Regions from separate parts of the Stenotrophomonas geniculata genome, predicted to be linked through region 1. Evidence: predicted binding sites of a transcription regulator. Region 1 holds the regulator's gene; the other holds the start of a gene.
What was found. Region 1 encodes FliA, which starts transcription of late flagellar genes. Its sites were predicted from a motif close to TAAAGTTTNNCNNNCNNNGGCCGATAA; they were not measured.
Positions count from the first base shown of each region.

Region 1 (11,100 bases):
GACCCGCCGCACGAGATGCATCACGAAAGCGCGGCCCCCGCCGTGCAGCCGCCGCCGCTGCCGGGCGCGGCTCCGACCGAAGCACAGCCGGAGATCGCCGCCAGCGAACCGGCAGTGGCCGACGCCGTCATCGAAACCTCGCCGGAGCCCACCCTCGCCCCGGCCCCGGTGCTGACCGTGGTCGCCCAGGACGACGCCGAGATCCGCCAGCTGCGCCAGGAAGTGGCCGGCATGCGCCAGGTGATCGAGCGCGAGATGAACCGCTTCACCGACGAGCGCCTGCGTGGCTGCCCGGTGCGCGCCACCGCGCTGGACCTGATGGACGAGTACGGTTTCGACGCCGGCCTGGCCCGCGACGTAGCCATGCAGATCCCGCTGGAGACCGAAGCCCACCGTGGCCGCGGCCTGATGCTGGGGCTGATTTCGCGCAAGCTGCCGATCGCCCCGGTCGACCCGCTGGAAGAAGGCGGCGTGATCGCCCTGGTTGGCCCGACCGGCGCCGGCAAGACCACCACCATCGCCAAGCTGGCCTCGCGCTTCGCCGAGAAGCACGCGCCGCGTGATGTGGCCCTGGTCACCACCGACACCACCCGCATCGGCGCCCGCGAGCAGCTGTACGGTTACGGCCGCCAGCTCGGCATCGCGGTGCACGAGGCCAACAGTGGCACCGACCTGGACCAGCTGCTGGAACGCTTGAAGGACTACAAGCTGGTGCTGATCGACACCGCCGGCTTGGGCCCGCGCGACCGCGCGCTGGCCGCCCAGCTGCAGTGGCTGCGTGCCGCCCGCCAGGTGCGCACCCTGCTGGTGCTGCCGGCCAATACCAGCTTCGGCGACATGGACGAGGTGGTCCGCCGCTTCGGTGCCGCCAACCTGCAGGGTCTGGTGCTGAGCAAGCTGGACGAGACCGGCCGCTTCGGCAACGCCCTGTCGGTGGCCGTGGACCATGCCCTGCCGATCACCTGGGTGACCGATGGCCAGGACGTTCCGGAGGACCTGCACCGGGCCAGTGCGGCCAATCTCGTACTTCGCCTTGAAGATTTGCGCCGCGCGGCCGATATGCCCTGCAACCCGGAGTTGAACCATGCCGTCGCGTGAGTACGCCAAGCTGACCAAGACCTTCCCGCTGTCGGCCACCCGCAGCGAGCCGCTCGGCCCTGTGCGCACCATTGCCGTCACTGGCGGCAAGGGCGGCGTGGGCAAGACCAACGTTTCGGCCAACCTGGCCGTGGCGCTGGCCGGCATGGGCAAGCGCACGCTGCTGCTGGACGCCGACCTTGGCCTTGCCAACATCGACGTGATCCTGGGCCTGAACCCCACCTTTACCCTGGCCGATCTGGTCGCCGGCCGCTGCACGCTGGATGACGTCATCGTCGAAGGCCCGAACGGCGTGCTGGTGGTCCCGGCCGCGTCCGGTCGCCGCCACATGGCCGAGCTGGCCCCGGCCGAGCACGTCGGCCTGGTCAACGTGTTCTCCGAACTGGAACGCGAACTGGACATCATGGTGGTGGACACCGCCGCCGGCATCACCGATGGCGTGCTGACCTTCTGCCAGGCCGCGCAGGACACCGTGGTGGTGGTCTGTGACGAGCCGGCCTCGATCACCGACGCCTACGCGCTGATCAAGGTGCTGTCGCGCGAACGCGGCGTGGACCGCATCCAGGTGGTGGCCAACATGGTGCGCGACCCCAACGAGGGCCGCGTGCTGTACGAAAAGCTGACCCGGGTCTGCGAGAAATTCCTCGCCGATGTCTCGCTGAACTATCTGGGCTGTGTGCCGCAGGATGACTGGCTGCGCCTGTCGGTGCAGCGCCAGCAGCCAGTGGTAAAGGCCTACCCGTCCAGCCCGGCCGCGCTGGCGATCACCGAGATTGCCCGTCGCACCGCACGCTGGCAGGCGCCGACCGAACCGCGCGGCGGCGTTGAGTTCTTCCTCGAACGCATCCTCAAGCAGCGCGGGGTGGCCGCATGAAAGGCGCAGCCCAGTACCGGGAAGTCCAGCGCACGGCGGCCAACGAGGTCATCGCCCAGCATTCGGACCTGGTGCGGCGCATCGCCCACCACCTGGCCGCACGCCTGCCGGCGAGCGTCGAGGTCGACGACCTGATCCAGGCCGGCATGATGGGACTGATCGAAGCCTCGCGCAGCTATGACGCCGACCAGGGGGCTTCGTTCGAGACCTACGCCTCGATCCGCATCCGCGGTTCGATGATCGATGAGATCCGCCGTGGCGACTGGGTGCCGCGCTCGGTGCACCGCCGTGCACGTGATGCCGCCGCCACCATCCGCCGCCTGGAACAGAGCAGTGGCCGTGCCGCCAGCGCCACCGAAGTGGCCGCCGCGATGGAGATGCCATTGCCCGAGTACCTGCGGCTGATGGAAGACGCTGCCCGTGGCCAGGTGCTGAGTCTTGAATCGCGCATCGAGGACCAGGGCGAGCTGGACACCGTGGCCCAAGGCGGCCCGACCCCGCAGCAGGTGCTGGAGCGCGGCGAGTTCGGCCGCGAGCTGGGCAAGGCCATCGGCCACCTGCCCGAGCGCGAACAGCTGGTGCTCTCGCTGTACTACGAGCAGGAACTGAACCTGAAGGAGATCGGCGCGGTGCTCGGCGTGAGTGAGTCGCGGGTCTGCCAGATCCACGGCCAGGCGGTACTGCGCCTGCGTGGCCGGCTGAAGCTGTTCGAGGCCGCCGACGCCGGCCTCGAAGAATGAACATCCCCGAGGCGGCTGCCCCCGGCCGTCCGGAATGAACAACAAAGGAATTCTGCTTTGAACAAGAACATGCGCATCCTGATCGTCGACGACTTCTCGACCATGCGTCGAATCGTCAAGAACCTGCTGGGCGATCTGGGCTTCACCAATACCGCCGAAGCCGAGGACGGGCATGCCGCGCTGTCGCTGCTGCAGAGCCAGCCGTTCGATTTCGTGGTCACCGACTGGAACATGCCGGTGATGACCGGCATCGAGCTGCTCAAGGCGATCCGTGCCGATGCCAAGCTGAAGACCCTGCCGGTGCTGATGGTCACCGCGGAAGCCAAGCGTGAACAGATCATCGAAGCCGCCCAGAGCGGCGTGAACGGCTACATCATCAAGCCGTTCACCGCGCAGACGCTGGAAGAGAAGCTCGGCAAGATCTTCGAACGCCTGGCGGCCAGCGCCTGATGGATACCACGGTCGACAAGAGCGCCCTCGCCCTGCGCCTGCAGGAGGCCCTGGACGCACTCGAGTCCGGTGACGAAGCCGCCTGGCGGCAGCGCATCGACGGACTGGTCGCGCTGCGCACGCAGCCGATGATGAGTGGGCTCTCGCGGCTGGCCCGCGAACTGGGGCAGGCGCTGGGTGAACTGCCGACCGTGCCGAGCGAAGCCGGGGAACTGGACGATGCCTGCGCGCGCCTGGACCACGTGGTGGCGATGACCGAGCAGGCCACGCACCGCACCCTGGACCTGGCCGAGGAATGCCGCAGCCTGACCGAACAGCTGCGCGCCGAAGGCCTGCAGCCGGGCCAGGACGCGCAGCTCGAGCGCATCCGCCACAACCTGACCGAGATCGCCCTGACCCAGAGCTACCAGGACCTGACCGGGCAGATCATCCGTCGCGTGGTGGGTATCGTCCGCCGCGTGCACGAAGGCTTCGGCGCACTCGGCCTGCCACCGGAACAGCATCGCACCGACCCGGAACTGGCCGGGCCGGCACTGAAGGGACTGGACCGCCACGCGGTCTCGCAGAACGACGCCGACGACCTGTTGTCGGATCTGGGGCTGTAAGCATGAGCGCGGTATCCGACGACATCACTGCCGATTTCATCATCGAGGCACAGGAAATCCTGGATCGCCTCGGCGAACAGCTGGTGTCGCTGGAGCAGGCACCGCAGGACAGCGATCAGCTCAACGCGGTGTTCCGCGGCTATCACACGCTCAAGGGCGGCGCCGGATTCCTCGGCGTCACCGCCATGGTCGAGCTGTGCCATGCCGCTGAAGAAGCGCTGGGCGCCGCGCGTGCCGGCCAGGCGGTGCTGCAGGCCCATCACTTCGACGCGGCCCAGCAATCGCTGGACTACCTGCAGTCGATGCTGGATGCAGTTTCCTCCGGCACCGAGCCGGGCTATGCACCGCCGGACCTGATCGCCCAGTTCGACGTACACGGCGGTGCCGTGGCGGCACCCGCCGCCGCAGCAGCACCCGCCGCGGGTGGCAGCGACCTGATCACCGACGACGAATTCGAGGCCCTGCTCGACCAGCTGCATGGTGGCAACGCGCCGACCGCGGTTGCACCGGCGAAGAAGGCCGACGACGGACTGATCAGCGAAGACGAGTTCGAAGCCCTGCTCGACCAGCTGCACGGTGGCGCCGCACCGGGCACCAAGCCTGCTGCCGCCATGGCACCGGCGCCGGCTGCAGCCCCGCGCCCGGTCGCCGCACCGGCACCGGTGGCAAAGCCGGCCGCCAAGCCGTTGGCCGAGGCCGAACATACCGTACGCGTAGACACCAAGCGCCTGGACGCGATCGTCAACCTGATCGGCGAACTGGTGCTGTCACGCAATCGGCTCAAGACCCTGCGTGCACGCCTGCGCGATGAAGAATTGGACCGCGCCGTGTCCACCCTGGACATCGCCACGGCCCGCCTGCAGTCGGCGGTGATGCGTACCCGCATGCAGCCGGTGGGCAAGGTCTTCTCCCGCTTCCCCAAGGTGGCCCGCGACGTCGCCCGCTCGCTGAAGAAGGAAGTGGACCTGGAACTGATCGGCGCCGAGACCGAGCTCGACCGCAACCTGGTCGAAGCGCTGGCCGACCCGCTGGTGCACCTGGTCCGCAACGCCATCGACCATGGCGTGGAAATGCCCGACCTGCGCGAGGCGCAGGGCAAGCCGCGGATGGGCCACGTGCGGCTGTCGGCGCAGCAGGAAGGTGACTACGTCAGCATCGAGGTGCAGGACGATGGCGCCGGCATCGACCCCGAAAAGCTGCGTGCCAAGGCACGCGAGAAGGGCCTGATCGATCCGGAGGCGGCCGCGCGCCTGAGCAGCGAGGAATGCCTGCACCTGGTGTTCCTGCCCGGCTTCTCGACCAAGCAGCAGGTCACCGACATCTCCGGCCGCGGCGTCGGCATGGACGTGGTGCAGTCACGCATCCGCGAACTGAGCGGCCAGATCCAGATCCAGTCGGAGCTGGGCCGTGGCAGCCGCTTCCTGATCCGCGTGCCGCTGACCCTGGCGATCCTGCCGACCCTGCTGGTTCAGGCCGGTGAGGACGTCTACGCGCTACCGCTGGCGCGCGTGATGGAAGTGCTGCACGCACCGCGCACGTCGCTGGGCTGGTTCGATGGCCGTGCCGTGCTCGATCGGCGCTCGCACACCCTGCCGCTGGTCGATCTGCGCCAGTGGCTGGATGTGACGCCCGCCGCCTCGCCCCTGCTGACCATCGTGGTGCTGCAGGCCGGCGAAGCGCGCTTCGGGCTGGTCGTGGACCAGGTGCGCGGGCGGGAGGAAGTGGTCATCAAGCCGCTGCCGAAAGCCCTGCGCGGCCTGCGCGGTTATGCCGGTGCAACCTTGATCGGCGATGGTCGCATGGCCTTGATCCTGGATGTGGACGGGCTGCGATGACCCTCGCCGGGCCCTGCCCGGCGACCCGAAAACTGTGACTACCGTCTGTACGCGATCTACCGGTGTCTCAAGTCCCATTCATACACGCCGATACCGGAACCATGGATAGACTCAGCCTCATTGGACTCTTTCTCGCCCTGGCCTCGCTGGTCGGTGGCAGCATCCTCAAGGGCGCCGGCCTGGCGTCGTTGTGGTCGCCTGCCGCGTTCGTGATCGTCATCGTCGGCACCGTCGCCGCGATCCTGCTGCATACCTCGCCGGCAGTGTTCAAGCATGCGTTCAAGATCGTGCGCTGGGTCGTGCGCCCACCGCACAGCGATCGCCGCGAACTGATCCAGCAGATCGTCGAGTGGAGCAACATCGCCCGCCGCCAGGGCCTGCTGGGCCTGGAGTCGCAGGTGGAAGCGCAGCAGGACCCGTTCCTGCGCAAGGGCCTGCAGCTGCTGGTCGATGGCGTTGAACCCGAATCGATGCGGCACATGCTGGAAATCGAACTGGGCAGCCAGGAGCATCAGGACCAGGCCGGCGCCAAGGTCTTTGAAGCGATGGGCATCTACGCACCGACCCTCGGCATCATCGGCGCCGTGCTCGGCCTGATCGCGGTGATGAAGAACCTGGCCGACCCGAGCAAGCTCGGCCACGGCATCGCTGCCGCGTTCACCGCCACCATCTACGGCATCGCCTCGGCCAACCTGCTGTTCCTGCCGGTGGCCGCCAAGCTCAAGAGTGTCATCTCGCACAACACCCGCGACCGCGAAATGGTCATCGAAGGCCTGATCTCGATCGCCCAAGGCGAGAACCCGCGCAACATTGAAACCAACCTCTCCGGCTTCCTGCACTGACATGGCCCGCCGCAAGCACCACGAAGAGCACGCCAACCACGAAGCATGGGCGATCCCCTATGCCGACCTGATGACGCTGCTGCTCGCCTTCTTCGTGGTCATGTACGCGATCTCCTCGGTCAACGAGGGCAAGTACCGGATCATGGCCGACGCACTCACCGATGCCTTCGGTGGCGCACCGCGCACCATCAATCCGGTGCAGGTGGGTAACAAACAGGTGCAGGGTGGCGGCTGGGACAGCCCCTCGGTGATCAAGTCCGGCACCAAGATCGGGCCCTCCGCGCCTGCACCGTCGCACGACCCGACCCTGCTGCCGTCGATGGCCTCGCAGATGCGCATGCCGGTGTCGGTGCACAACCAGGAGCAGATCGCGCGCGCCGAGCGCCAGCTCAACAGCATCGCCGACCGCCTCACCGCCGCACTGGCGCCGCTGATCGACCGCGGCATGATCAGCGTGCGCCGCACCGAGCTGTGGATCGAAGTCGAGATCAACAGCGACATCCTGTTCCCGACCGGCTCGGCCGCGCTGGACGTGCATGCGCGGCAGACCCTGGCCAGCCTGGCCGAGGTGCTGCGTGACGTGCCCAACAGCGTGCGCGTGGAAGGGCACACCGACAACGTGCCGATCGCCACCGCCACCTTCCCCTCGAACTGGGAGCTGTCGGCCGGACGCGCCGCCAGCGTGGTGCATCTGTTCGCCGACCAGGGCGTGCAGCCGTCGCGGCTGGCGATGGTCGGCTACGGCCAGTTCCGCCCGCGCGAAGAGAACGACAGCGCGCAGGGCCGCAACCGCAACCGTCGGGTGATGGTCATCATCCTGGCCGACACCTCGCATTCGGTGGACCCGCTCGGCCAGCGCCTGAACGCAGCCACCGGCGCCACCGACAGCACCGCTACCGAACAGGCCGCCGCAACTCCGGCCAGCGCCCCCACCTCCCCCATCGCACCGGTGAAGTTGCCGCCGGTGCCGGCTGGCAGCCGCGTCGGCGCCGCCGTTCCCCCGGCAATGAAGGAGTAAACCGATGCGCATCTGGGCAGTCGCCAACCAGAAGGGCGGAGTCGGCAAGACCACCACCACCCTCGCCCTCGGCCGTGGCCTGGCCGCGCTTGGCCATCGCGTGCTGCTGATCGACCTCGATCCGCACGCCTCGCTCAGCCGCGCCTTCGGCGTGCCGGTCGATCCGCCGCCGGCCGGCGTGCTGGAACTGTTCGGCGCACCGCCGGCCGATCTTTCCAGCCTGTGCCATGCCAGCAGCATCCACGGCCTGGACTATGTCTGTGCACAATCCGCGCTGGCCACATTGGAACGCCGCAGCGCCAACCAGCCCGGCCTCGGCCTGGCCCTGCAGAACGCGCTTGCCCGCCATCAGGGGCAGCACGACTACATCCTGCTGGACTGCGCACCCACCCTCGGTCTGTTGATGATCAACGCACTGGCCGCGGCCGACCGCCTGATCATTCCCACCCAGGCCGAGCCGCTGGCTCTGCATGGCCTGGAGGGGATGGTCCGCACCGGCGAGATGGTCGAGCGCTCGCGCCGCCGCCCGCTGCCGATCTCGATTCTGCCCACCCTGTTCGACCGCCGCACCCGCGCCGGCAACGAATCGCTGCGCACGATGCAGGATCGTCACGGCACCCGCGTGTGGGAAGACGCCATTCCCATCGACACCCGCATCAGCAACGCCGCCGGCCTGACCCTGCCAAGCGTTGGTGAGGACTACCCGGGCCGCGGCCTGGCGGCCTACCGCCGCGCCCTGAACTGGATCCTCGGCGAGGATGCCCGCGCCCTGGAGCAGGCCGCATGAACAGCACCGGCGTACTGGACGACTATCTGGACGAACTGCTGGGCGAAGCGATCGCCGTGGCGCCACCGGCTGCACCGCCGCCGGCAAGCGACGAAGCGTGCCCGGCGATTGCAGCGGACGCCGAACGCGAGCCGACCTGGGACGATCTTCCGGCCGAAGTGATCTACGAGACCGACACCGCGGCCACCACACCGATTGAGGACGACGCTGCGCTGGAAGCTGCATTCGAGGCCGCTGCTGGCGCGCCCGAGCGCGAGCCGACCTGGGACGACCTGCCGGCCGAGGTAATCTACGAAACGGAGACTGTTGCTGCTGCCCCGGCAGAGGACGACGCAGCACTGGAAGCCGCCTTCGAGGCCGCCGCAATGCCTGTCGCCGCTCCCGAGCGCGAACCGACCTGGGATGACCTGCCTGACGAGGTGATCCACGAGACGCCCCCTGCTCCGGCTGCCGCCAAGGCAGGTCCGGAACCCACCTGGGACGATCTGCCGGACGAAGTGATCTACGAGACCGATACGGCCGACAGCCATCGCCTCGCCCACACCGACAGCCCCGGCCTGCAGGCTGCATTCGAGGCCGCAGCAGGCGGCGAGGACGTTCCTGCGCCACCACCGGCCGTAGTCGCAGCACCCGCTCCAGCGGCACGCACCGATGCCGCGCCGCCACCGCGCGTGGCCGTGGACGCGCCAGCAGGCAACCGTCCGAACAGCTGGCAGGAACTGCAGGCACAGGCACATCGGCCCGCCAGCAGTCCGCATCCGCAGAACCGACGCGCCGGCGAGCGCACCTCGCGCTGGCTGCGCATGCGCTGCGGCACCCAGGCCTATGCACTGGAACTGCTGAAGGTGCAGGAAGTGGTGCTGCCGGTGCCGCTGCTGCCGTTGCGCGGCACCGCACCGGCCATGCTCGGCATCATGAACCTGCGCGGCCAGGTGGTGCCGGTGATGGATCTGGGCCTGCACCTTGGAGCCGCGGCCGCCGAAGACGACTCACAGACCCGTATCGTGGTCCTGGAAGAAGACGGCGAGACCATCGGCCTGCGCGTGTCTGCGGTGGAAGATGTCGCCAACCTCACCGATTCGCAGATCGAACCGCCCGATACCGCGCGCATCTGCCAGATCTCCAACGACCTGTTCCGCGGCGTCGCCCGGGTCAGCCAGCGCCCGATGATCCTGCTGGATGCCACGCGGCTGTTGAGCTGAGTCGGCGCTTTGCGCCGACGCGTTGCCTGTCGGGGACGCACCGCGTCGATTCCCCTAAAGAACCCCGCCGGGGTGCCGTTATGGATCACGGAACCGTTTGTCCGGAGCAACGATGAGCACTGTCGAACTGGGTGGGGATCTCGGCATCGAGAGCACCACCGAGCTCAAGAACCGCCTCGCCCCGCTGGTGGCGCAGGCAGGCGAGCTGACCCTGGATGCAAGCCAGGTCGCCCGCATCCACACGGCCGCCGTGCAGGTGCTGTGTGCGTTCGTGCAGGCCCGCCGCGAGGCAGGTCTCGGCACCGGCTTCCACGGTTGCACTGCAACCTTCCGTGACGCCGCGCGCCTGCTGGGCGTCACCCAGGCCCTGGGCCTGGACGTAACCCATGACAACCTGAAATCTGTGGAGAACGCTGCATGAGCGCACGTATCTTGGTGGTGGACGATTCGGCGTCGATGCGCCAGATGGTTTCCTTCGCCCTCACCTCGGCCGGTTTTGCCGTCGAAGAAGCCGAAGACGGCGCGGTCGCGCTCGGTCGCGCCAAGGGCCAGCGCTTCAATGCGGTGGTCACCGACGTCAACATGCCGAACATGGACGGCATCGCGCTGATTCGCGAACTGCGCCAGCTGCCGGACTACAAGTTCACCCCGCTGCTGATGCTGACCACCGAATCGGCCGCCGACAAGAAGTCCGAAGGCAAGGCCGCCGGCGCCACCGGCTGGCTGGTCAAGCCGTTCAATCCCGAACAGCTGGTCGCCACCGTGCAGAAAGTGCTGGGCTGATCGCCCGCCACCGCTCCCCCTCTTCGCTTCCGGACCACCACTGCCATGAGCATGGACCTGCAACGCTTCCACGCCACCTTCTTCGAGGAGAGCCGCGAAGGCCTCGACGCGATGGAGGCTGGCCTGCTGGCCCTGGAATCGGGGCAGCAGGACGCGGAGATCATCAATTCGGTGTTCCGCGCCGCCCACTCGATCAAGGGCGGCGCCGGCACCTTCGGCTTCGATACGATCGCCGGCCTGACCCACGTGCTGGAAACGCTGCTCGATGAACTGCGTGCCGGCAAGCGGGCGCTGGAAGGCCACGCGGTCGACGCCATGCTGTCCTCGGTGGACGTGCTGCGCGCCCTGCTTCGCGAAGCCGAACACGGCCAGGCTGCCGATCCGGCTGCAGTCGCTGCGGTGAAGGCGCGCCTGGAAGCGGTCCTTTCCGGCCAGGCCGCACCGAGCGCCCCCGCTGCCGTCGCGGCCAAGGTGGACGATACGCCGGAAGCCTGGCAGATCGGCTTCACCCCGGCACCGTCGCTGTTCATGAGCGGCAACGACCCGCTGCGCATCATCCGCGAACTGGAGCATCTCGGTTCGCTGCAGGTCGCCGCGCGCATGGAACGCCTGCCGGGCTTCGCCCAGCTCGACCCGCTCGAGGCCCATCTGGCGTGGGATCTGGGCCTGGTCGGCAAGGTGCCGCGCAGCAAGATCGAAGACACCTTCGCCTGGGTACTGGACGACTGCGAACTGGACATCCGTCCGGCCCCACCGCCGAGCCTGGCTACACAGGCGCCCATTGCAACCGCCCCTTCCACACCGGCTGCCGTCGTACCGGCGGCGCCTGCTGCGCCCGCCACCAGCGGCGGCGCCAGCCAGGAAGC
Region 1 covers NZ_CP140571.1:4,286,075-4,297,174, forward strand. Annotated here, with positions in the region: gene flhF (flagellar biosynthesis GTPase FlhF) at 1-1,098, shown strand, start outside; gene RI032_RS19820 (MinD/ParA family ATP-binding protein) at 1,085-1,972, shown strand; gene RI032_RS19825 (RNA polymerase sigma factor FliA) at 1,969-2,712, shown strand; gene cheY (chemotaxis response regulator CheY) at 2,770-3,162, shown strand; gene RI032_RS19835 (protein phosphatase CheZ) at 3,162-3,767, shown strand; gene RI032_RS19840 (chemotaxis protein CheA) at 3,770-5,602, shown strand; gene RI032_RS19845 (flagellar motor protein) at 5,704-6,444, shown strand; gene motD (flagellar motor protein MotD) at 6,446-7,462, shown strand; gene RI032_RS19855 (ParA family protein) at 7,467-8,249, shown strand; gene RI032_RS19860 (chemotaxis protein CheW) at 8,246-9,451, shown strand; gene RI032_RS19865 (STAS domain-containing protein) at 9,564-9,872, shown strand; gene RI032_RS19870 (response regulator) at 9,869-10,234, shown strand; gene RI032_RS19875 (chemotaxis protein CheA) at 10,280-11,100, shown strand, end outside.

Region 2 (11,100 bases), 790 kb from region 1:
TATAACATTGCAGGCGTACCGGTCCGGAGCCGCCAGGCATGCCTGGCGAGCCCCGTGGAACGACGCCGGCCTGGTTCAGAACCCGAAGCGCAGGCTGGCCCAGTACGCGCGGCCCGGCTCGTTATAGGTCGCCGCACCAGCATCACTGCTGTTGGCCTCGCGGAACAGGCGCTTGTCAGCCAGGTTGTTCACACCGAAACCGAAGCTGACCGTGTCGGTCACCTTGTAGCGCGCGCTCACGCCCCAGATGTTGTAGGCGCCGCGATCCTGCAGCGCCACCGACGGATCGCACGTGCCGGTGCAGCGCGGGTCGTTGTTGATGTTGGTGGTGGCCGGCTTCTGCTTGCCGTAGAACGTGCCGGTCAGCAGCAGAGACAGCTTGTCGGTGGCCTGCCAGTCCAGCATCGTGTTGACGGTGTACTTCGGAATCACCGACAGCGGCTGGCCGGTGCTCTTGTTCTCGTTTTCCACCATGTAGGTGAAGTTGTTGCTCCACTTCAGGCGGTTGCCCTGCTCACCCAGCAGCGGGATCACCAGGTTGCCTTCAAGCCCCTGCACGATCGCCTTGGGCGCGTTCTCCCAGCGGAAGATGCGGCCCCTGGTGTCGGCAGTCAGGCCGATCTGGGTGTAGCCGGCCTGGATCTTGTCCTTGTAGTCGTTGTGGAAGTAGGTCAACGACGCCTGCCAGCCGCTCTGCGGTGCCCACTCGATGCCCAGTTCCTTGTTCAGGCTGGTTTCCGCCTTCAGGTCCGCGTTGCCGCGCATGTAGCAGCCGGCGCCCAGGCTCGGCAGTGCATTCGGGCAGCCATTGCCACGGGTGTAATACAGATAGTCCGGATTCGACTGGTACAGGTTCGGTGCCTTGAATGCACGGGCGATACCCCCCTTCACCACCCAGTCGCTGTTGATGCGGAACTGCGCATTGAGGCTGGGGCTGGTGTTGTTGCCGAACTGGCTGTGATGATCGAAGCGCAGGCCCGGGGTGACGATCCAGCGCTCACCCAGGTAGATGTTGTCTTCCACGAACACGGCGGTGGTCTGCGCGTCGGACTTGCCGCGCGCGCGATCGGCCGACAATCCCGGGAGTCCGCCGCCACTGCTGCTGGACTGGCTCATCGAATACGGGTCGGTCAGGCGGCTGTCCAGGTACTCGAAGCCCAGCGTCCAGATGTTCTCGGCACCGCCCAGCGTGGTCGGGAAACTCACTTCGCCATCCAGCTGGTAGTTGCGCAGGCGCGAGGTCGACCAGTCGGTGCCGTTGAAGCTGCCCTCCGGGCCACCGGCCAGGCCTTCGTTGATGCGCGAGTTGTTCACCGCTTCCACCGCGGCCGTCACCCGCGAGGTGACATCGCCCCAGCGGCCACGATGGGTGATCGCGCCGGTGTTGCGGTACATGCGGTTGGTTTCCGCCTTGTCCTCGGCCAGGGCGGCCAGATCGATGCCGGTCGAAGTGCCGGTGGTGCTGACCGCGCGGTCACCCGCATAGATGTTGCCCTGGCGGCTGGTGCCGGCTTCGAACTCGACCACCTGGTTGGCGGTCACGTCCCAGCGCAGCAGCGCGTTGACATCGCGGTTCTTGACGCCCTCGCGGCCAGCCGGCGGCACTGCGTTCGGGTTGGTGGCGTACTGGCGGTTGAGGTCCAGCGAGTCGGCGTCGGTCTTGTTGAGATTGCCGTACAGGCGGAACGACAGGGTGTCGGTCATCGGCCCACTCAGCTGCAGGCCGACACGCTCGCTGCCACCTTCGGCGCTGTGCTCGGGCACCAGCCCGTACAGGTCGACCGCACCGGTCAGGTCGCCGGTCGGGCGCTTGGTGATGATGTTGACCACACCGCCGGACGCACCGGAGCCATAACGTGCCGCCGCCGGGCCGCGCAGCACTTCGATGCGCTCGATCATTTCCGCTGGCACCCAGTTGGTGTCACCGCGGGTATTGCGCTCGCCGCTGCGGCCCATGCGCACGGCATCACGCGCACCGATGCGCTTGCCGTCGACCAGGATCAGGGTGTTTTCCGGGCCCATGCCACGCAGGTCGATCTGGCGGTTGTTGCCGTACTGGCCCGAGGCGCTGTTGCCGGTGAGGTTGACGCCCGGCATGGTGCGCAGCAGTTCGGCGATGTCGTTGGCCGGCGGGCGCCTGGCGATGTCCTCAGCGGTGATGGTCGAAGTGCCCAACGCCTGGCGGGCAATCTGCGAGGCGGTGACATGCACCGTGTCGATATCGGTGGCGTCGGTTTCAGCCTTGGCGGTCAGGGCGCTGCCCGCCAGCAGGGCGGCAACGGCAAGCGCCAGCGGGCGCGGCGAAAGGACAACGGCAGGAGACATGATCTGGACCTTCTGGCAGGGCAACGGGGCCTCTGGCAAAGGGCTTGAGGCAACGACGAGGGGGAGGCGGAGCGTCGCTGCAGTCGCCTGCGGCCCGATCCGTGCGCGTATTCTCCCATCAATGCGAGTGATTCTCAAATGCGTTCACTCATTGCCGCAGCGGCACCGTTGTGCTTTGCCCACCGTGCAACCCTGCATCGCGCGTAAACTGGCCGGCCAACCTGCCATCAACCGTACGCCACCGCGGCCGATACCCGTGGTTTGCCGTACGCAGTCAGAGATCGACGTGGAACCACCCCAACTGGACGATGCCAGCCAGCCGCTGGCCGAGGCCTGGCAGCACTGCCTGCAACAGGCCGGCCCTGCCGCCACCGCGCTGCTGCACGCCGCCGCCGCCGATGCCCCGCCGGCGCTCGCCCAACGCTTCTACGAAGTACTGTTGCAGGACGGGCGTGCCCGCCGCTTCCTGTCCCACGACCAGGTCAAACAGCGCCTGCAGCCGGCCATGCAGCGCTGGCTGGTGCAGCTGCTGACCACCGATGCCGACGGTATTGCCAGCACCGTTGCCTCACAGCGCGTGATCGGCGATGTGCATGCCCGGGTCGGCATTCCGGTCGATCTGGTCACCCGCGGCGCGCGCGTGCTCAAGCACGAACTGTTCGTGCGCCTGCGCGACGACGCGCCCGACAGCGCCACCGCGTTCGCCGCCATCGACTGCCTCAGCGCGATCATGGATATCGCCATGGAAGGCATGACCCTGGCCTACACCCATGCACGCGAGCGCTCCACCCGTGCCGATGCTGCGTACCGGCTGTTCTCGCTGGTGCAGAACGTCGGCACCGAACGCGAGCGCCAGCGCGCACTGCTGCTGGACTGGGAGAACGCCCTGCTCTACGCACTCGCCGGTCATGTGCAGGCCAGCGACAACGCCAGCCTGGCCACCTCGGAGTTCGGCCTGTGGTTCACCCACAAGGGCATCCCCAGCTTCGGCGAAAGCAGCGAAACGCAGCAGGTGGGCCAGTTGATGGCCCGCATTGACGGCCACCTGCGGCGGGCCAGCGGCGATGCCCCGGCACAGCGACTGGCGGTGCTGCCGGCCATCCGCGAGGACCTGGCCGCCATCCGCACCCTGATGACGCTGCTGTTCGAGCGCATCGGTGAACTGGATGCCGGCAGCGATGCGCTGACCAATCTGCTCAACCGTCGCTTCCTGCCCACCGTGCTGCGCCGGGAAATCGAGCTGGCCACGCGCAACCGCACACCGTTCTCGCTGCTGCTGCTCGACCTGGATCATTTCAAGGCAATCAACGACGGCCATGGCCACGATGCCGGCGACCGCGCGTTGCAGCATGTGGCCGGCCTGCTCGGCCAGCTCACGCGTGGCAGCGACTACCTGTTCCGCTATGGCGGCGAAGAATTCGTGGTGGTGCTGGTGGCCGCCAGCGAATCGCAGGCGACCGTGATCGCCGAGAGCCTGCGCCGGCAGATCGCACAGTCGCCGGTAGCGCTGGCCAATGGCCAGGTGCTGGAACTGAGCGCCAGCATCGGCGTGGCCGGTCACGATGGTCATCCGGATTACGAGCGGCTGATGGCACGTGCCGACGCCGCGATGTACGAGGCCAAGCGCAGCGGCCGCAACCGCGTTGTGGTGGCCAGCGAGGCATTGCAGGAGGCGCCGGGCCGGCGTGCGTTGCAGCGCTGAACTGGCGGAAATGAAAAATCCCGGTGGCGGGTAGAGTCGACTGTTAGTCGACTACCGCGCGCAGCGCGGAGCCTTTCGCCGTCGGAGCGAGGAGCAGTCGACTAACAGTCGACTCTACCGGTTCGCGCGCCAGCCGATGCATTGAACGCCACCACCCGCCATGCTGCCCACCACAGCAGCGCCAGCAACGCGATGCCTGCCCCCAGCAGGCACACGGCAGGCCAGCCATGCCGGGCCTGCACCAAGGGTCCGGCCGCCGCGCCGGCACCGCTACCCACGGCATAGAACAGCATATACAAGGCCACCAGACGTCCATGCTGCTCACCCGGCGCGCGCAGCAGCAGCGCCTGGTTCGATACATGCAGCGCCTGCCCACCCAGATCAAGCACGATCACACCGAGCAGCAGCAACCACAGCGATTGCGGCAGGCCCAGCAGCGGCCACCACGCGACCAGCATCAACATCAGCGCGCCGAGGCTGACCCGATGTGCGAAACCGCAGTCCATCCAGTGCCCGACCCGCGCCGCCATCAACGCACCGACCACGCCGGCCAGGCCGAGCGCGCCGATGGCTGCGGTCGACCAGTGCAGCGGCGGTGCCGACAGCGGCAAGGGTGCCGCCGCCCAGAACACGTTGAGGCCGGCAAACAACAGCAACGCCAGCGGCCCACGCTCGCACAGCATTCGATTCCGGCGCAGCATGCCCAGCATCGAGCCCAGCAGCTCATGCCAGCGTGGAGGGACCGACGGCACCGGTACTGCGGGCAAGCGCTGCCACAGCAGCGCCGCCAATGCCGCCATCACCACCGCAGACAGCAGGTAGACCCTCTGCCAGCCAAAGGCCGCCGCCACCGTACCCGACACCACGCGCGCCAGCAGCAGGCCGATGAACACTCCGCCCTGCACCACGCCAACCATGCGACCGCGCTGCTCGGGCGGTGCGAGCGTGGCGGTGTAGGCGATCAGGCCCTGGGTCAGCGCCGTGCCCAGCAATCCGGCCAGCAGCATGCCAGACAACAGCCAGCTCGCCGTGCGTGACGCCGCCAGCCACAACAGGGTCAGCACCAGTGCAATCAGCTGCAGCCGCAGCAGGCGTCGCCGGTCGCTGCGGTCCGCCAGCGGCAGCAGGCCAAGCAGCGCCAGCACGCTACCGGCCTGGGTAGCAGCCAGCACCGCGCCGGTCACGGCCCGGTCCAGCGCAAAGGCGCGTGCAAGCTGATCCAGCAGCGGCTGCGCGTAGTAGACGTTGGCGACGCTGGCGCCGGCGGCAACCGCAAGCAGGACCAGCAGCGGGCGAGGAAGCGATGTGGCACTCATGATGTGGTTGCAATTTGAAACTTGATGCAGGCTACTTCCATTGGTTTTAAACTGCAACTACATCAGAGAGGTCCACCATGCACGCCGACAGTCCCTGTCCTGTAGCCCGCAGTGCCGACCTGCTCGGTGACCGCTGGGCATTGCTGGTGATCCGAGACGCGTTCGACGGCATCACCCGCTTCGGTGATTTCCAGCGCAGCCTCGGCGCGGCGCGCAACATCCTCAGCGACCGCCTGCGCCGGCTGGTCGAGGCCGGCATCCTGCAGCTGCAGCCGGCCTCCGATGGATCGGTCTACCAGGAGTACGTGCTCACCGCCGCCGGCCAGGAACTGTTCCCGCTGCTGGTCGCGCTGCGCCAGTGGGGAGAGCGCCATCGCTTCGGTATGGGCGAAGCCCATTCACAGCTGGTCGAATTGGCGACGCGGCGGCCGCTGCCCTACATGCAGCCACGCGGGCGCGACGGCCAGCCGCTTCAGCCCGCCGCCACCCGCGTACGCAAACTCAAGGACGACGGGCGCGACACCTGACCCGCCCATTCGCGCACACCGACGAACGCCCGCGCCGGTTAGCATCGGTTTTTTCCGCCGCTGGATGCCGCCGATGTCGCGCTATCGCCCTTCCCTGCTGACCGCCCTGCTGTTGCCCCTGCTGGCCTGCGCCACAGCAACCATGCAGGCCCGCGAGGTTGCCGCGCCCGCCGACCACGTGCAGGCCGATGGCCCCTATGTGTTCCGCCAGGGCAACCAGCTGCAGGCCAGATGGATCTGCGACGACAAGGTCGAGTCGCACACGCTTGCCACGCAGGCCTCAGGCACCGACATCGCCCCGCGTTGCGGCTACGAACACAGCGTGCACGTGGCTGCACCCAATGCGCCTTCGATCTCCGTGTTGCCGGCCGTGCCGCGCATCGTTGCGCTGTCCGACATCCACGGCCAGTACGGGCTGCTGGTGCGCCTGCTGCGCGCCAATAAGGTGATCGACGCACAGGACAGCTGGGCGCTGGGCAAGGACACCCTGGTCATCGCCGGCGATGTGTTCGACCGTGGCCCACAGGTGACCGAAGCGTTCTGGCTGCTTTACGGCCTGCAGCAACAGGCGGCTGCCGCCGGTGGCGCGGTGCACTTCGTGCTTGGCAACCACGAGACCATGGTGCTGTACGACGACCTGCGCTACGTCAACCCGAAGTACCTGCGCAGTGCCCAGCTGCTGGGGCGCAGCTACCCGCAGCTGTATGGCGCCGACTCGGTGATCGGCCAGTGGCTGCGCACCCGCCCGGTGCTGCTGAAGATCGGCGACACCCTGTTCCTGCACGGCGGAATTTCGCCCGAAGCAGTACAGCTGGCGCTGGACCCGGCGCGCACCAATGCGGCCTACCAGGCCTCGCTCGGCCTGCCCAAGGACGAAGTGAAGGCCGACCCGGACACCGCACCGCTGTATGACGGCAAGACCAGCCCGATCTGGTACCGCGGCTACTTCGATGGCCGCCTCGACACCGCAGGGGTGCAGAAGGTGCTCGACCGCCTGCAGCTCGCGCGCATCGTGGTCGGCCACACTTCGATGCCGCACGTCAGCAGCTTCCATGGCGACCGCGTGATCGCCATCGACAGCAGCATCAAGAACGGCGAGAACGGCGAACTGCTGTTCATCGAAGATGGCAAACTCAGCCGTGGCCTGCTTGACGGTTCGCGGGTGCCGCTGGCGCAGGGCGAGCCGGGCCTGCAGGACTGAATGGCCGGAAAGCGCGAGCGCGACCGACGGCGCCGGCGCGCTCCACCTTCACCCGGTTTGCGGCTACCCTCGGCAGCCGAGAGAGGCCCACCCCGTCCATCCGGCGGGCCAGACCGTTACAGGAGCCCCCGCGCATGCGCGTTCTGATTGCTGAAGACGACCCGGATATCGCCTCCGGCCTGTGCGCCTCGCTGCGCCGGCAGGGCCATGTGGTCGACCACGTCGACAATGGCGCGCACGCCGACGCCGCGCTGGGCTCGACCCAGTACGCGCTGCTGGTGCTGGACCTGGGCCTGCCGCAGCTGGATGGCCGCGACGTTCTGCAACGCCTGCGCCAGCGCGGCGATGGTCTGGCGGTGCTGGTGGTGACCGCCCGCGATGGCCTGGCCGAGCGCGTGCGCGTGCTCGACCTTGGCGCCGATGACTACCTGGTCAAGCCGTTCGCACTGGACGAATTCGAAGCGCGCGTGCGTGCGCAGCTGCGCCGGGTCACCAGCAATGGCAACCCGGACCTGCGCATCGGCCGCCTGCGCATCGACCTGGCCGGGCATCGGGTGTGGATCGACGACCAGTCGCTGGAACTGACCGCGCGCGAGTTCGGCCTGCTGTCGGCACTGGCGGTACGCGCCGAGCGCATCGTGTCGCGCGCGCAACTGGTGGAAGCGCTGTGCGACTGGGGCCAGGACCTCACCGACAACGGCCTGGACATCGCCCTGCACCGCCTGCGCCGGAAGTTGCAGCCCGGCGGCATGGGCATCCGCACCGTGCGCGGGCTGGGCTACATGCTGGAAGACGCGCAGGACGACGGCACCCCGTGATCAGTGGACCGCCCAGCCTGCGCCGGCGCCTGCTCGCCTTCCTGGCGTTGCCGATGCTGGGCCTGCTCACCTTCAACACGATCCTGGCCTATTACGTTGCGCTGGACTACTCCAACCGCATCCACGACCGCAACCTGATCGACGACACGCATTCGTTCGCACAGATGCTGAGCACCATGCCGGTGACCAGCGACCTGTCTCCGCAAGCGCGCTTCCTGATCGAGTACGACCCCGACGGCCATCGCTATTTCAACGTCGACAGCAGCCGCATGGGTACGCTCAGCGGCAATGCAGACTTCAGCCCGTATGCCCCTTCGCAGGACTGCACCGGCGTGCATCCGGCGCTGTACGACGGCAACCTCAATGGCCAGCAGGTGCGCATGGCCACCGTCTGCACGCAGGCGATGAACGATCCGCAGGACCAGCTGGCGGTGACCGTGGCCGAGAGCATGGCCGACCGCCGGCAGCGTGCGCGCGAGATCCTGATGATCATCATCCCGCTGATGACCATGCTGGCGCTGGGTACCGCGGCGCTGGTCTGGTTCGGCGTGACGTACGGCCTGCGCATCCTGACCCCGCTGAGGACCCGCCTGGCGCAGCGCCGCGGCGAACTGGCGCCGATCTCCGATGCCGACGTACCGGAAGAGATCCAGCCGCTGATCAGCACCATCGACGATCTATTCGCGCGCCAGGCGGAAATGATCACCCTGCAGAACCGCTTCATCGCTGATGCCGCGCACCAGCTGCGCTCCCCATTGGCGGGCATGGCACTGCACGTGGACCAGGCGCTGGCGCACGGCGACCCGGACACGGTGCGCGAGGCACTGCAGCACATCCGCCGGCTCAACCAGCGCACGGCACGGGTCAGCACCCAGCTGCTGGCGCTGAGCCGGGCACAGACCGAGCCGGAAACGGTCGAGGCATTGGATCTGGGCGTTCTGGTACCGCAGTGGGTCGGCATGCGGGTACCGGAAGCAATCCGTGATGGCATCGATCTGGGCTACCGCGGCAGCCCCCATCCGCTGCGTGTACTCGGCAACGGCGCCATGCTGCAGGAGGCGCTGGACAACCTGATCGACAACGCCCTTCGTTATGCCGGCCGCAATGCGACGGTCACGGTGGGCGTGCATGCGTTGGACGACAATGATGTCGAACTGTATGTGGAAGACAACGGTCCCGGCGTGCCCGACGACGTGATGCCACGGCTGGGCGAGCGCTTCTTCCGGGCGCCGGGCACCGCTGCCAGCGGCACCGGCCTCGGCCTGGCCATCGCGCATGAGGCGGTGGAGCACTTCGGCGGCCGCCTGAGCTTCCTGAACCGCCCCGGTGGCGGATTGAAGGTCGCCATCACGCTGCCGCTGCTGAAGGCGCCCTGACCCGGCCCGGGGCGCTGAAAGGCTGGCGAAAATCGCGCTTGCGATCCTGCCATCCCCACTGCCGTCCCGGAGCCGCCAGGTGACCGAATCGCACGACTTCTTCCTCCCCGGTGGCCCACAGGGCGTGCTGCTGGTCCATGGCCTGACCGGCACCCCGGCGGAAATGCGCATGCTGGGCAAAGGGCTGAACAACGCCGGTTTCACCGTGCACGGCGTGCAGCTGCCCGGCCACTGCGGCAGCGTGGATGACCTGCTGGCGACCACCTGGGAACAGTGGTACCAGGGCGTGGAAGATGCGGCGGCAACCCTGCGCGGCAAGGTTGACCAGCTGTTCGTCGGCGGCCTGTCGATGGGCGCGGTGCTGTCGCTGGCCCTGGCTGCCCGGCGCCCGGAATGGGTGTCCGGGGTCGGCGTGTACGGCGCCACGTTCCGTTACGACGGCTGGAACATTCCCGCCGTAGCCCGCTTCTCGTTCCTGCTGCCGTGGTTCAAGCGCTTCAACATCGGCCGCGACCGCATGTTCATGGAAGAACCGCCGTACGGCCTGCGTGACGAGCGCCTGCGTGCGCAGGTGAGCGCCGCCATGCTGTCCGGCGACAGCGCCGCCGCCGGCCTACCGGGCAACCCCTGGCATGCGCTGGCCGAGATGCGTGCGTTGAGCAACTGGACCCGACGCCATCTGCACCAGGTCACCGCACCGTGCCTGGTGATGCACGCCCGCGAAGACGACGTGGCCAGCATGGGCAACGCCGAGCTGGTGATGTCGCGGGTCAGCGGTCCGAAGGAACTGGTGGTGCTGGAAGACAGCTACCACATGATCACCATCGACCGCGAACGCCGCGACGTGATCCGCCGCAGCGCGCGCTTTTTCACCGAGATCGGTGAACGCACGGGCGTGCTCAAGGCGGTGGCCTGAAATGGGGGCACTTGCCACGCTGCTGTGGCTGGCCAATGTGGTACTCGATACCGGTGGCCAGCTCGCCTTCAAGGCCGCCGCCAGCGATCCGCAGGAAGGCGAAGGACTGCAACGCTGGAAACACATGCTCAGCCGCCCCTGGCTGTGGATCGGCATCGCCTGCTACGTGCTTGAGTTTGTCGCCTGGATCGCATTCCTGTCGCTGGTGCCGTTGTCCAAGGGCGTGCTGTTGGGCTCGATCAACATCGTCGCGCTGATGATCGCCGGCCGTTTCCTGTTCCGCGAGAAACTCACGCCGCTGCGGGTGACCGGCATGTTGCTGGTCACGGCGGGCGTGGCGGTGGTGGGGGCCGGCTCATGAGGCGCCTGTATGTCATCGGCTTCCCGCTGCTGATGGCCTTCGACACGCTGGCCCAGCTGTGCTTCAAGTACGCTGGCGATGCCGCGCTGCCGGTCGAGGCCAACACTGCGTGGCTGCTGCGCGTGCTGTCGCAGCCGTGGGTGTACGGCGCCATCCTCGGCTACGTGGGTGCGTTCTTCACCTGGATGAGCCTGCTGCGGCATGCGCCGATCGGCCCCGCATTCGCCGCCTCGCACCTGGAAGTGATCAGCGTGCTGCTGCTGTCGGCGTGGCTGTTGAACGAGCCGCTGACGCTGCACCATCTGCTCGGTGCGGTGTTGATCGTGGCCGGCATCGTCTGCCTCGGCCGCGCGGAAGCCGACGACCCGCACAGCCCCGCCGAAAGCGCCGCGTGAGCACCCTGCGATGAGCCTGTTCGCGCGCGAACTGCCACCGACGGCTGGCCTGCCGATGCAGGCCAGCGATTTCCTGCCCGGTGGTGGCGACCTGCGCGCGATCCTGGCCAGCCAGCTCGGCACACCGCCGCTGCAGTTGACCTGTTCCGGCACACACGCGCTG
Region 2 covers NZ_CP140571.1:586,698-597,797, forward strand. Annotated here, with positions in the region: gene RI032_RS02810 (TonB-dependent siderophore receptor) at 76-2,325, opposite strand; gene RI032_RS02815 (GGDEF domain-containing protein) at 2,612-4,027, shown strand; gene RI032_RS02820 (MFS transporter) at 4,129-5,343, opposite strand; gene RI032_RS02825 (winged helix-turn-helix transcriptional regulator) at 5,421-5,870, shown strand; gene RI032_RS02830 (metallophosphoesterase) at 5,944-7,071, shown strand; gene RI032_RS02835 (response regulator) at 7,206-7,889, shown strand; gene RI032_RS02840 (sensor histidine kinase) at 7,886-9,265, shown strand; gene RI032_RS02845 (alpha/beta hydrolase) at 9,345-10,181, shown strand; gene RI032_RS02850 (EamA family transporter) at 10,183-10,542, shown strand; gene RI032_RS02855 (DMT family transporter) at 10,539-10,937, shown strand; gene RI032_RS02860 (DegT/DnrJ/EryC1/StrS family aminotransferase) at 10,948-11,100, shown strand, end outside.
Region 2: the regulator FliA is predicted to act here: its motif matches at 2,553-2,579, upstream of RI032_RS02815 (GGDEF domain-containing protein).